DNA from 2 places in the Loktanella sp. F6476L genome. Region 2 is predicted to be linked to the other one. Evidence: riboswitches for the same ligand, from Rfam matches in the RefSeq annotation. Region 2 holds a riboswitch; the other holds the start of a gene.
What was found. A riboswitch is a leader RNA that binds a small molecule or an ion and turns the genes downstream of it on or off. The one in region 2 is predicted to bind glycine.
Positions count from the first base shown of each region.

Region 1 (5,572 bases), on a different contig from region 2:
CTTTGGGGCGGTTTTTCCGCGTAGGCCTGCCGCTTGCGCGCCCGGCGATTGCCGCTGGCGTAGCTGTTGTCATGATGGAGACCGTCAATGATTTCGGCACTGTGGATTATTTTGCCGTGCAAACCCTGACGACTGGGATTTTTACGGTTTGGCTGCAGGGCGGGAACCTTGGCGGAGCGGCGCAACTGGCGACCTGTGTGCTGGGGATGATCGTTTTTCTTGTGACGCTTGAAAAGCTAAGCCGCCGCCGTAGCAAATTCTTCGCCTCGGCCCGTGGTCAGAGGCCAGTGTCGTTAACACAGCTTTCAGGCGGGCAGGGGGCGTTCGCGTTTTCGGTGTGTCTGTTGCCGATCTTGATCGGTTTCGTGTTGCCTGTGTCCGTTTTGACGTCTCATGCGTTGGATGCGGGACAATGGGTAGCGCCGGGATTGCGCAAGGCGTTGCTGCATACTGTCACCGTCGCAGGCTTGGCCGCGATCCTGACAGTCTTGGGCGGTCTGTTCATGGTGTACGGGGTCCGTCTGTCGCGGCGAAAACTGCCACGGTTGCTGATGCCAGTGACGGCGATTGGCTACGCGGCACCGGGGGCTGTGCTGGGGTTGGGCATCTTGGTGCCACTGGCGGCACTGGATAACCGTTTCGCGGACGCGGTGCTGGCGTTGACGGGGCGAGATCCGGGGCTGTTGGTGACGGGAACAGCCGGCGTTTTGGTCATTGCTTACGTTGTGCGATTCTTCGCGATCGCGCAGGGGACAGCTGACGCAGCGTTCGGTCGGGTGTCACCAAGCCTTCCGATGGCTGCACGGTCGCTTGGACAGTCATCAGGCGGCGTTTTGAAACGTATTTATTTGCCCTTGATGCGGGCCTCTGTCGGGTCAGCTTTGCTGTTGGTTTTCGTGGACGCGGTGAAGGAATTACCGGCTACTTTGCTTTTAAGACCCTTTAGTTACGACACTTTGGCGACCCGCGTCCATGCGAAGGCATCGCTCGAAAATATCAGTGAAGCCGCACCCGCAGCACTGATGATTACCTGCGTCGGATTGCTTGCAGTCATTTTTCTTGCGAAAGCGCAAAAAGAGGGGTTGCGGAGGTGAGAATCCTTTTCTAAAAGCAGCCGCAGTGCCCCTATAGCTCAGCTGGTAGAGCAACTGATTTGTAATCAGTAGGTCCGCGGTTCGAGTCCGTGTGGGGGCACCATTTCATCATCCAGTTTTATCCAATGACATCCGGTTAGGCCTTACATACAAAGGTTTTGTCGATATCGTTTGTCCGATGCCGTCCAGCGGCGTTTGATGCGATACCCCCAGTTTGGGGGTGCCATTGGGGGTATCCCGAGTCGGGAAAGTGATGTCTTCAGCGCCAATGTCTATGAAAATAGTGAAAACGGAATAGCATTTCCTGAAAGCTTTCATCTGGCTTGGCATGCGATAGCCACGGGGGCAATCTTATGCAATAAAAGTTTGGTGCTGCGGGTTGGCCGTTCATTTCCCAATTCGATTTCGTGTTTGGTGTGTCAGTCTGTCGTTCGTGAAAACGAGACTTACCACCTCGGCTCAAAATCACCAAAATAACCTCTTGCCTGTTGTCACGGAAAACGTGAAAGTGCCCGCACTTGACGTCGGGAGAACCAGCAAAGTTGGTGCCGAAGGAGCAACCGCCCCGGAAACTCTCAGGCAAACGGACCGACGTTGAGACGAATACTCTGGAGAGTGGCACGCAATGTGCCCGCCGAAGGGATAGCAATCTCAGGCACACGGACAGAGGGGGCATCACAGGCGAAAGCAGTGCTTTCGTGCCAGAGTGGTGCCGTGCGATATCAGCATATCGAGATGGCCGTTATTGATAAGAGGCTTACGATGTCTGATCTATTGCAAACCCCGCTACATCAGTTTCACGAAACGCTTGGCGCCAAGATGGTGCCGTTTGCGGGCTATGCGATGCCTGTTCAATACCCGATGGGCGTCATGCAAGAACATCTGCACACCCGCACCAAAGCTGGATTGTTTGACGTCAGTCATATGGGGCAGGTGATCATTAAGGGGGCGGATTATGCTGCCGCCGCGACGGCCTTAGAGACGTTGATACCTGTCGATGTTCTTGGGTTAGCCCCGGATCGTCAACGTTACGGATTTCTAACGAATGACACGGGCGGGATTATGGATGACCTGATGCTTGCCAATCGGGGTGATCAAATCTTCATGGTCGTGAATGCAGGCTGCAAACGGGATGATATTGCTTACCTCAAGTCCAAGCTAGACGATGTCAGCGTCACCGAAGTTACGGATCGTGCGTTAATTGCATTGCAGGGGCCTGCCGCTGAAACAGTGTTGGCAGCCCTTGATCCAAAGGTCGCGGATATGCGTTTCATGGATGTGATCACGGCGTCGCTGGCAGGTGGGGATTGTTGGGTGTCGCGGTCGGGTTATACCGGTGAAGACGGGTACGAGATTTCAGTTCCCGCCGCACAGGCCGCGACATTGGCGCAAACGCTACTAGCGCATGACGACGTGGCTCCGATTGGGCTTGGTGCGCGAGATAGTCTACGATTGGAAGGCGGGCTTTGCCTTTACGGGCACGATATAAATACGGACACGACCCCGACTGAAGCGGCACTGAACTGGGCCATCCAAAAGGTGCGTCGCAGTGGCGGTGATCGCGCTGGTGGGTTTCCAGGCGCTGACGTCATCTTGGCCCAGCTGGCTGACGGGGCGGACCGCAAACGGGTGGGGTTGCTGCCCGAAGGACGCGCACCGATGCGCGAGGGCGTGCCGCTGTTTGCACATATTGAGGACGAGACGCCGATTGGGGCGATCACATCCGGTGGTTTTGGTCCGACTGTCAGTGGACCTGTGGCGATGGGCTACCTGCCGGTCGCACAGGCTGACCTAGGAACAACCGTCTATGGCGAACTGCGCGGCAAAAGATTGCCACTGACGGTCGCCGCACTTCCTTTCACACCTGCAAATTTCAAACGCTAAACGAACCGGAGAAGATACATGAAATTCACTGAAGAACACGAATGGCTGCGCCCTGAAGGCGATATTGTTGTCGTTGGCATCACCGAACACGCCACGACCCAACTGGGTGATATTGTCTTTGTTGAACTGCCTGATGTCGGGACAACCGTGACCAAAGACGAAGAAATTGTCGTGATCGAAAGCGTCAAAGCCGCGTCCGATATTATGGCTCCGATTGATGGTGAAATCGTCGAAGTGAACAGTGCGCTTGCGGACAATCCCGCCCTTGCGAACGAGGATGCAATCGGCGCGGGCTGGTTTTTCAAAATCAAACCGTCTGATGCGTCCCAGATGGACGAATACATGGATGAAGCTGCGTACAACGCCTTGATCGCCTAACCTACGGAGCCTGACATGACCTTCACCCCGACCGACTACTTGCCATATGATTTTGCCAACCGCCGCCACATTGGGCCAACGCCTTCGGAAATGGCCGACATGCTGGATGTCCTCGGGGCGAAGGATCTGGAAGCGCTGATCGACGACACGTTGCCAGCCAAGATCCGTCAGGATGCGCCGCTTGAATTCGGGAAACCGATGTCAGAGCGCGAATTGCTGCATCACATGAAGATCACGGCGTCCAAGAATAAGGTGCTGACGTCACTGATCGGGCAGGGGTATCACGGCACGGTGACGCCACCCGCTATTCAGCGCAACATCTTTGAAAATCCGGCATGGTACACGGCTTACACGCCTTACCAGCCTGAGATTTCGCAGGGACGTCTTGAGGCTCTTTTGAATTTCCAGACAATGGTGTCCGATTTGACCGGTCTGGAAATTGCGAACGCATCCTTGCTGGACGAAGCCACGGCCTGCGCTGAAGCGATGACAATGGCGCAGCGTATCGCGAAAACAAAGGTGGAGGGCTTTTTTATCGACGAAAACTGCCATCCGCAGAACATTTCGGTAATGAAAACCCGTGCGGCGCCGCTGGGTATCGAGATCACTATCGGAAAGCCTGACGATATGGACGCTGACGCCGTCTTTGGCGCGATTTTCCAATATCCGGGCACCTACGGACACATTCGTGATTTCACGCCTGAAATCGCCAAACTGCATGCTTCAAAAGCGATTGGTATCATCGCGGCTGACCCGTTGTCGCTAACGTTGCTGAAGGAACCGGGTGCGATGGGGGCGGATATTGCCGTAGGTAGCACGCAACGTTTTGGTGTGCCTGTGGGCTATGGCGGCCCGCACGCTGCCTATATGGCTACCAAGCAGAACTACGCGCGCTCTATGCCCGGGCGGCTTGTGGGTGTGTCCATCGACAGTCACGGCAACCGCGCATACCGGCTGTCGTTGCAAACGCGCGAACAACATATCCGGCGCGAAAAGGCGACGTCGAATGTCTGTACCGCCCAAGCGTTGCTTGCCGTGATGGCGGGCTTCTATGCGGTGTTCCACGGGCCAGAGGGGCTTAAGGCGATTGCGCAGCGTATTCACCGCAAAACGGCGCGACTGGCAGAGGGGATCAAGGGAGCGGGATTTGATGTGCGCCCAGCCACGTTCTTTGACACGATCACCGTTGAGGTTGGACCACTGCAAGCGGCTGTTATGAAATCGGCAGTTGATGAAGGGATTAACCTGCGTGCTGTTGGCACAACGCAGGTGGGGATCACGTTGGATGAACGCACGCGTCCCGCGACGATTGAGGCCGTCTGGCGCGCCTTCGGGATTGACCGCGCGGACAAGGATTACACGCCGCATTACCACGTCCCTGAAAAGCTGATCCGTACGTCTGATTACCTGACGCATCCGGTGTTCCACATGAACCGCGCCGAGACCGAGATGATGCGCTATATGCGGCGGCTGGCGGATCGTGATCTGGCACTTGACCGTGCGATGATCCCGTTGGGGTCTTGCACGATGAAGCTTAATTCCGCCGCTGAAATGATGCCGGTGTCTTGGGATGAATTTTCGTTGCTGCACCCTTATGTCCCACGCGATCAGGCGGCCGGTTATATGGAAATGATCGACGATCTGTCGGCGAAGCTGTGTGACGTGACAGGCTATGACGCGATTTCGATGCAGCCCAATTCGGGTGCACAGGGCGAATATGCGGGACTATTGTCGATGGCCCGTTATCACCAAGCAAACGGGCAGGGGCACCGTAACATTTGCCTGATCCCGATGTCCGCGCATGGCACTAACCCTGCGTCCGCCCAAATGGTTGGTTGGAAAGTTGTGCCGATCAAATCCGCCGACAACGGTGATATTGATGTCGATGATTTCCGCGCGAAGGCCGAACAACATGCTGATAACCTTGCGGGCTGTATGATCACCTATCCGTCAACCCACGGCGTGTTCGAGGAAACTGTGATCGAGGTATGCCAAATTGTGCATGACCACGGCGGTCAGGTCTACATTGACGGGGCCAACATGAACGCGATGGTGGGTCTGTCCCGCCCCGGTGATCTGGGCGGGGACGTCAGCCACCTGAACCTGCACAAAACGTTCTGCATTCCGCATGGCGGCGGTGGTCCGGGCATGGGGCCCATCGGAGTTAAATCCCATCTGATCCCGCATCTGCCTGGCGATCCGACAACGGGCGAGGG
Region 1 covers NZ_JALKAR010000001.1:604,289-609,860, forward strand. The annotation lists gene MWU61_RS03070 (iron ABC transporter permease) at 1-1,094, shown strand, start outside; tRNA gene MWU61_RS03075 (tRNA-Thr) at 1,122-1,197, shown strand; glycine riboswitch at 1,610-1,695, shown strand; gene gcvT (glycine cleavage system aminomethyltransferase GcvT) at 1,857-2,978, shown strand; gene gcvH (glycine cleavage system protein GcvH) at 2,997-3,356, shown strand; gene gcvP (aminomethyl-transferring glycine dehydrogenase) at 3,372-5,572, shown strand, end outside.
Region 1: it holds a riboswitch for glycine, as region 2 does, so the genes downstream of both, gcvT (glycine cleavage system aminomethyltransferase GcvT) here and MWU61_RS11085 (D-amino acid dehydrogenase) in region 2, are expected to answer to the same signal.

Region 2 (5,572 bases):
TTCTGAAACGCATCCGCAACAGTCCCACCAATCAGGTCCGCAGTAGCAGCACTTAACGTCCAACCAAGGTGGCCGTGACCGGTGTTATAAAACACGCGTTCAGACCGCCCACGACCCACACGCGGCATCATGTTTGGCATCATCGGACGCAGGCCCGCCCACGGCACAACACTTTCCGTGCTGACATCGGGAAAATGCGTTTCGACCCATTCGGTCAACGGTTTTACCCGATCCGCCCGAATATCGCGGTTTTCACCGTTGAATTCGGCCGTCCCCGCAACGCGGAACCGATCAACACCAAGCCGCGATGTCACGATCTTCGCTTTATCATCCAATAGCGACACATTCGGCGCACCGGCCTGCGATACCGCATCCGGCAGGTTCACCGTGATCGAATAGCCCTTCACAGGATAGACATTTACACGGTCGCCCAGTTTCTTCGCGATCGCACGTGATCCGACACCAGCCGTCACGACAACCCCGTCAAAACGATCCTCGCTCTGCGCACGGATCGTCACCGCATCAGCGTCAGACCGCACATCCGTAACCGCATGGCCCAGCTTGAACGTCACCCCTTGCCGCTTCAGCCAATCCGCCAAACCAACCGTGAATTTATGAATGTCGCCCGTGCTATCGCTTTCGGTCCAGAACCCGCCAAGGATATCGCCGCGCAGCGTAGGTTCTTTCGCCAGCACCTCGTCCGGTGTCAGTTCTGTGCGTGTCAGCCCACCCTGCGCCAGCAATCCATTCACGCGCCGCGCGTGATCTAGGTCTTTCTGAGTCTTATAAAAATGCAGGATACCCGCAGGCCTGAAATCGAAATCAACACCAGTGTGATCCGCCATCTCGGTCAGCCCGGCGCGAGCGGCAACGGCCAACTTGGTGGTCTCGATGGTGTTCGCCTTGTAGCGCGGGATATTGCCCAGAAATTCCGCCATCCACGAGATTTTGTGCCACTGCGGACGCGGGTTCACAGACAGCGGCGCGTCGGCCTGCAACATCCATTTGATCCCTTTCAGGACCGTGGACCATTGGTTCCAAACTTCGGCGTTCGACGCAGATAACTGACCGCCATTGGCAAAGCTGGTTTCCATCGCAGCATAACGCTGTCGGTCATAGACGGTGACGTCAAAGCCGCGTTTATGAAGGGAATAAGCAGTGGTGACACCAGTGATGCCGGCACCAAGGATCGCAATATGAGGCATGGCAAAATCTCCGCCATTGGACGCTGTCGCGTCGTGCCCCCGCCGTCTTTGGACCTGAGAGATTCACCCAATCTGGGCTTGCTCCTTCGGCGGACCATCTAAGGTCTCTCTTCGGCGTGTTATGCCCTGCACCGGTCCATTTGCCTGAGAGTGACCGGGGCGGTTGCTCCTTCGGCGACGGACCCAACCGGCTCTCCCGGTGCGGACGTCATGCGTGTTTCGTATCGGAAACTTTCGTTCCGATCAAATGAATTCAACTCATGAACTTGTGCAAATTTGCAAAAACTTACACTGCGCCCCATCCACCACCACCCGGTGACTTCAAGATGAACGTTGCCCCCGCAGGCAGATCAATCTCGTCGTTCCCCTTCAGCCGCACAACTTTCCCATCCGGCATCCGCGCGCTGTTTTCGCCCGGTAAAGCATCACCGCCTCCATTCGCCCCGAACGGCGGCACGACCCGATGCGAACATAGCGTCGTCACGGTCACATCCGCCAGGAACGTCAATTCGCGCAATGCGCCATGGCCACCCCGATATTCGCCGACGCCACCGGACCCCGCCCTGATCCCAAAGGTATCCAGCCGCACGGGGAACCGTTTCTCTAAAATCTCGGGATCAGTCATCAGCGTGTTCGTCATGTGGGTTTGCACTGCATCACACCCTTCGAACCCCGGCCCTGCGCCTGTCCCGCCCGCGATAGTTTCATAGTTCTGGAAATCGTCGTTGCCCCAGATGAAGTTGTTCATGGTCGCCTGCGAACAGGCCATCACGCCAAGCGCCCCGTACAGCGCGTTGCATGCGGCTTGCGACACTTCCGTATTGCCCGCGATCACCGCCGCTGGGTAACTCGGGTTCAGCATCGTACCCTCGGGCGTAATGATCGTGATCGGCTCTAAACACCCTTCGTTCAGCGGGATATTGCTGCCGACTAACGTGCGGAACACGTACAGCACCACGGCCCGACAAACCGCAAACGGCGCGTTGTAATTGCCGCTATGCTGGGCGCTGGTGCCTGTGAAATCGACAGTGGCTTGGCGGTTTTCGCGATCCACGGTCACGCTGACCTTGATGTGCTGGCCCTCGTCCATCGCGTAATCAAACGAGCCGCCTTCGAGCGTATCAATCACGCGCCGCACGGATTCGGCAGCGTTATCCTGCACGTGTCCCATGTAGGCGGTCACAACGTCCGGTCCATAGGTTTCGCAGACTTTCAGCAGCGCCTGGCGGCCTGTCTCGTTCGCCGCAACTTGGGCTTTCAGATCAGCCATGTTTTGCGGGATGTTACGGCACGGGTATTTACCCGACGCAAGCACGGCCTCAGCCTCATCCGCCAGCAACCGCCCGCCGCGCACAAGCTGCACGTTATCAATCAGCACACCTTCATCATCGATATGCGTGCTGTCAGGCGGTCCCGACCCCGGCGTGCGCCCACCGATATCCGCGTGATGCCCGCGCGACCCGAGCCAGAACGCGGCTTTCCCATCAACAAATACAGGCGTCACAACCGTCACATCCGGCAAATGCGTCCCGCCGTTGTAGGGCGAATTCAGCATATATGCGTCGCCCTCTGCCGCGTCAGGGTTCAGACGCATCACGGTTTTAATACTGTCGGACATTGACCCAAGATGGACAGGCACATGCGGCGCGTTCGCGACCAGATCACCGTTCGCATCGAAAATAGCACAAGAAAAGTCGAGCCGTTCCTTGATATTCACCGACCAAGACGTATTCGCAAGCGTGGCCCCCATCTGATCCGCGACAGACATGAACAGGTTCGACATGACCTCTAGCACGATCGGGTCGGCCTTTGTGCCAGCGGCAGGCGGACGATGTGCGGCCCCTTCACGGGTCAAGATCAGGTTGCCAGCATCATCAATTGCACCGGCCCAACCGGGTTCGATCATGTTGGTCCCCGTGGGTTCCAACACAATCGCGGGGCCTTGGATTTTTGCGCCGACACCAAGCGTCGTCCGATCATAAAGCGGCACATCAATCTGCGTATCAAACGCCACAGGCGTATGGTCAATCGGGGCCGCCGTCGTGCCGCCAGACACAACCGGCGCAGGCGGCGTGACCGCGCCACCAATCGCCTCTGCACTGATCATATCAAAGACAATGGCACGTTCTGGCGATGTGAAACCGAACCGTTGTTGGTGTGCTGCCTCGAACGCGGCTTGCATGGCGGCGGGCGTATCAAACGGCACCTCAAGCGGTTGGTGTGATCCGTCATACCGCAGATGCGCGCGGGCTTCGGTCGTGATGTCGGACACACCTTGATTGCAAACTTCAGCCTCTGCTTCGTCACGCAACGCGGTCAAAGCAGCCTTCGCGGCGTCAGTATCTTCAAGCGGCGCATCCAATTGCACCTCACGCAACGCCCTGATTTCAGCCAATCCCATCCCGAAGGCAGACAATACACCTGCATGCGGATGCACAAACACGCGGCTCATGCCCAGCGCATCGGCGACCAGACACGCATGTTGACCACCAGCACCGCCAAAACATTGCAGCGTATAGCCCGTCACGTCATGCCCGCGCTGCACCGAGATCTTCTTGATCGCGTTGGCCATGTTGTCGACCGCGATCCGCAGAAAACCACGCGCGATTTCTTCGGCTGTGCCAGGGTTCTCTCCGGTCTCTTGCGTCACCGTTTCGATGAGGTCAACGAACTTTGCCACCACAGCATCGCGATCCAGCGGTTGATCACCCTTGGGGCCAAACACGGCAGGGAAATGATCCGGCGACAGCTTGCCCAGCATCACGTTGCAATCGGTCACGGTCAGCGGACCACCACGGCGGTAACAGGCAGGCCCCGGATCGGCGCCAGCACTTTCCGGCCCAACCTGAAAACGCCCATCGCGGAATGTACAGATCGACCCACCGCCCGCTGCCACCGTATGAATATCCATCATCGGGGCGCGCATGCGCACACCTGCGACTTCGGTCTCGAAACTACGTTCGTAGTTACCAGCATAGTGACTGACGTCGGTGGACGTGCCGCCCATGTCGAAGCCGATCAGCTTTTCGTGGCCAGCAAGTTCAGCTGTTTTCACCATACCGACGATCCCGCCAGCAGGCCCCGACAGAATCGCATCCTTGCCTTGGAACAGCGACGCATCGGTCAGACCGCCCGAGGATTGCATGAACAACAACCGCCCACAGACACGGTCAACATCAAGCGCACCAGCAACCTGATCCACATAACGACGTAAGATCGGGGATAGGTAAGCATCCACAACTGTCGTATCCCCGCGGGACACAAGTTTGGCGAGCCGCGATGTGGCATAACTGGTCGAGACTTGAGTGAACCCGATTTCACGGGCAATATCCGCCGCCGCATCTTCATGCGCAGGGTTCAGGTATCCATGCAGAAACGCAATCGCGACAGCCCGCAGCCCATCGTCGAACGCCACTTGCAACGCATTACGCACAGCATCTAGATCAATCGGCGTGACAATACCGCCCTCAGCATCCAGCCGCTCAGGGATTTCAGCGACAGTCTGGTACAGCAGTTCAGGGCGTTTGATTTCAAGATCGAACAGCTTGGGTCGGTTTTGATAACCAATCTGCAAAAGATCACCGAATCCTTTGGTGATCAGCAGCAGAACATCTTCGCCTTTGCGCTCCAACAGCGCATTCGTCGCAACCGTCGTCCCCATCTTCACCGCGCGAATCGATCCTGCTGCGGGCGTATCGATGCCCATCAGGTCTTTGATGCCTTGCACAGCCGCATCGACATAGCGTTCGGGGTTTTCTGACAGCAATTTATGGGTCTTGATCTGGCCATCAGGGGCTTGCGCCACGACATCCGTAAAGGTGCCACCACGATCAATCCAAAATTCCCATTGTTTGGCTGTCATACTGGCCCCCTTTTGCTTTGAAATTGTTGTAGGGGGCAGTGCGTCGTAAGGAAAGCGCAGAACAATGTCAGAATCGGTTTGACACCCTCGGGCGCATTGCGTAATCGGTCCCTCGTTGGCGCGGTAGCTCAGTTGGTTAGAGCGATCGACTCATAATCGATAGGTCGGGAGTTCAAGTCTCCCCCACGCCACCACAACACCACCCCACAGCATTACCCCTTTGGGCGAGACAGATTTGAGTTCGTCCGATTACGATGTGTCGATTGGGGGCCAGCCCCCAAACCCCCGAGATATTTATGACCAAAAGAATTGCGCAGGGCTTTCCTCGGTTCGGCTCCGTCGCTAGCGTCGTGCCAAGACACTGCTGGGGGGAACGTCATGGCAATTTTGAACGATCTGAGGGATGCAATCGGTGCAGATTATGTCCTAACTGGCGATGACACCGAAAAATGGCAAAGTGATTGGACGGGTGATTACGAACTGAAACCCGCTGTCGTCGTCCGAC
Region 2 covers NZ_JALKAR010000005.1:9,863-15,434, forward strand. The annotation lists gene MWU61_RS11085 (D-amino acid dehydrogenase) at 1-1,205, opposite strand, end outside; glycine riboswitch at 1,238-1,330, opposite strand; gene MWU61_RS11090 (hydantoinase B/oxoprolinase family protein) at 1,492-5,067, opposite strand; tRNA gene MWU61_RS11095 (tRNA-Met) at 5,185-5,261, shown strand; gene MWU61_RS11100 (FAD-binding oxidoreductase) at 5,446-5,572, shown strand, end outside.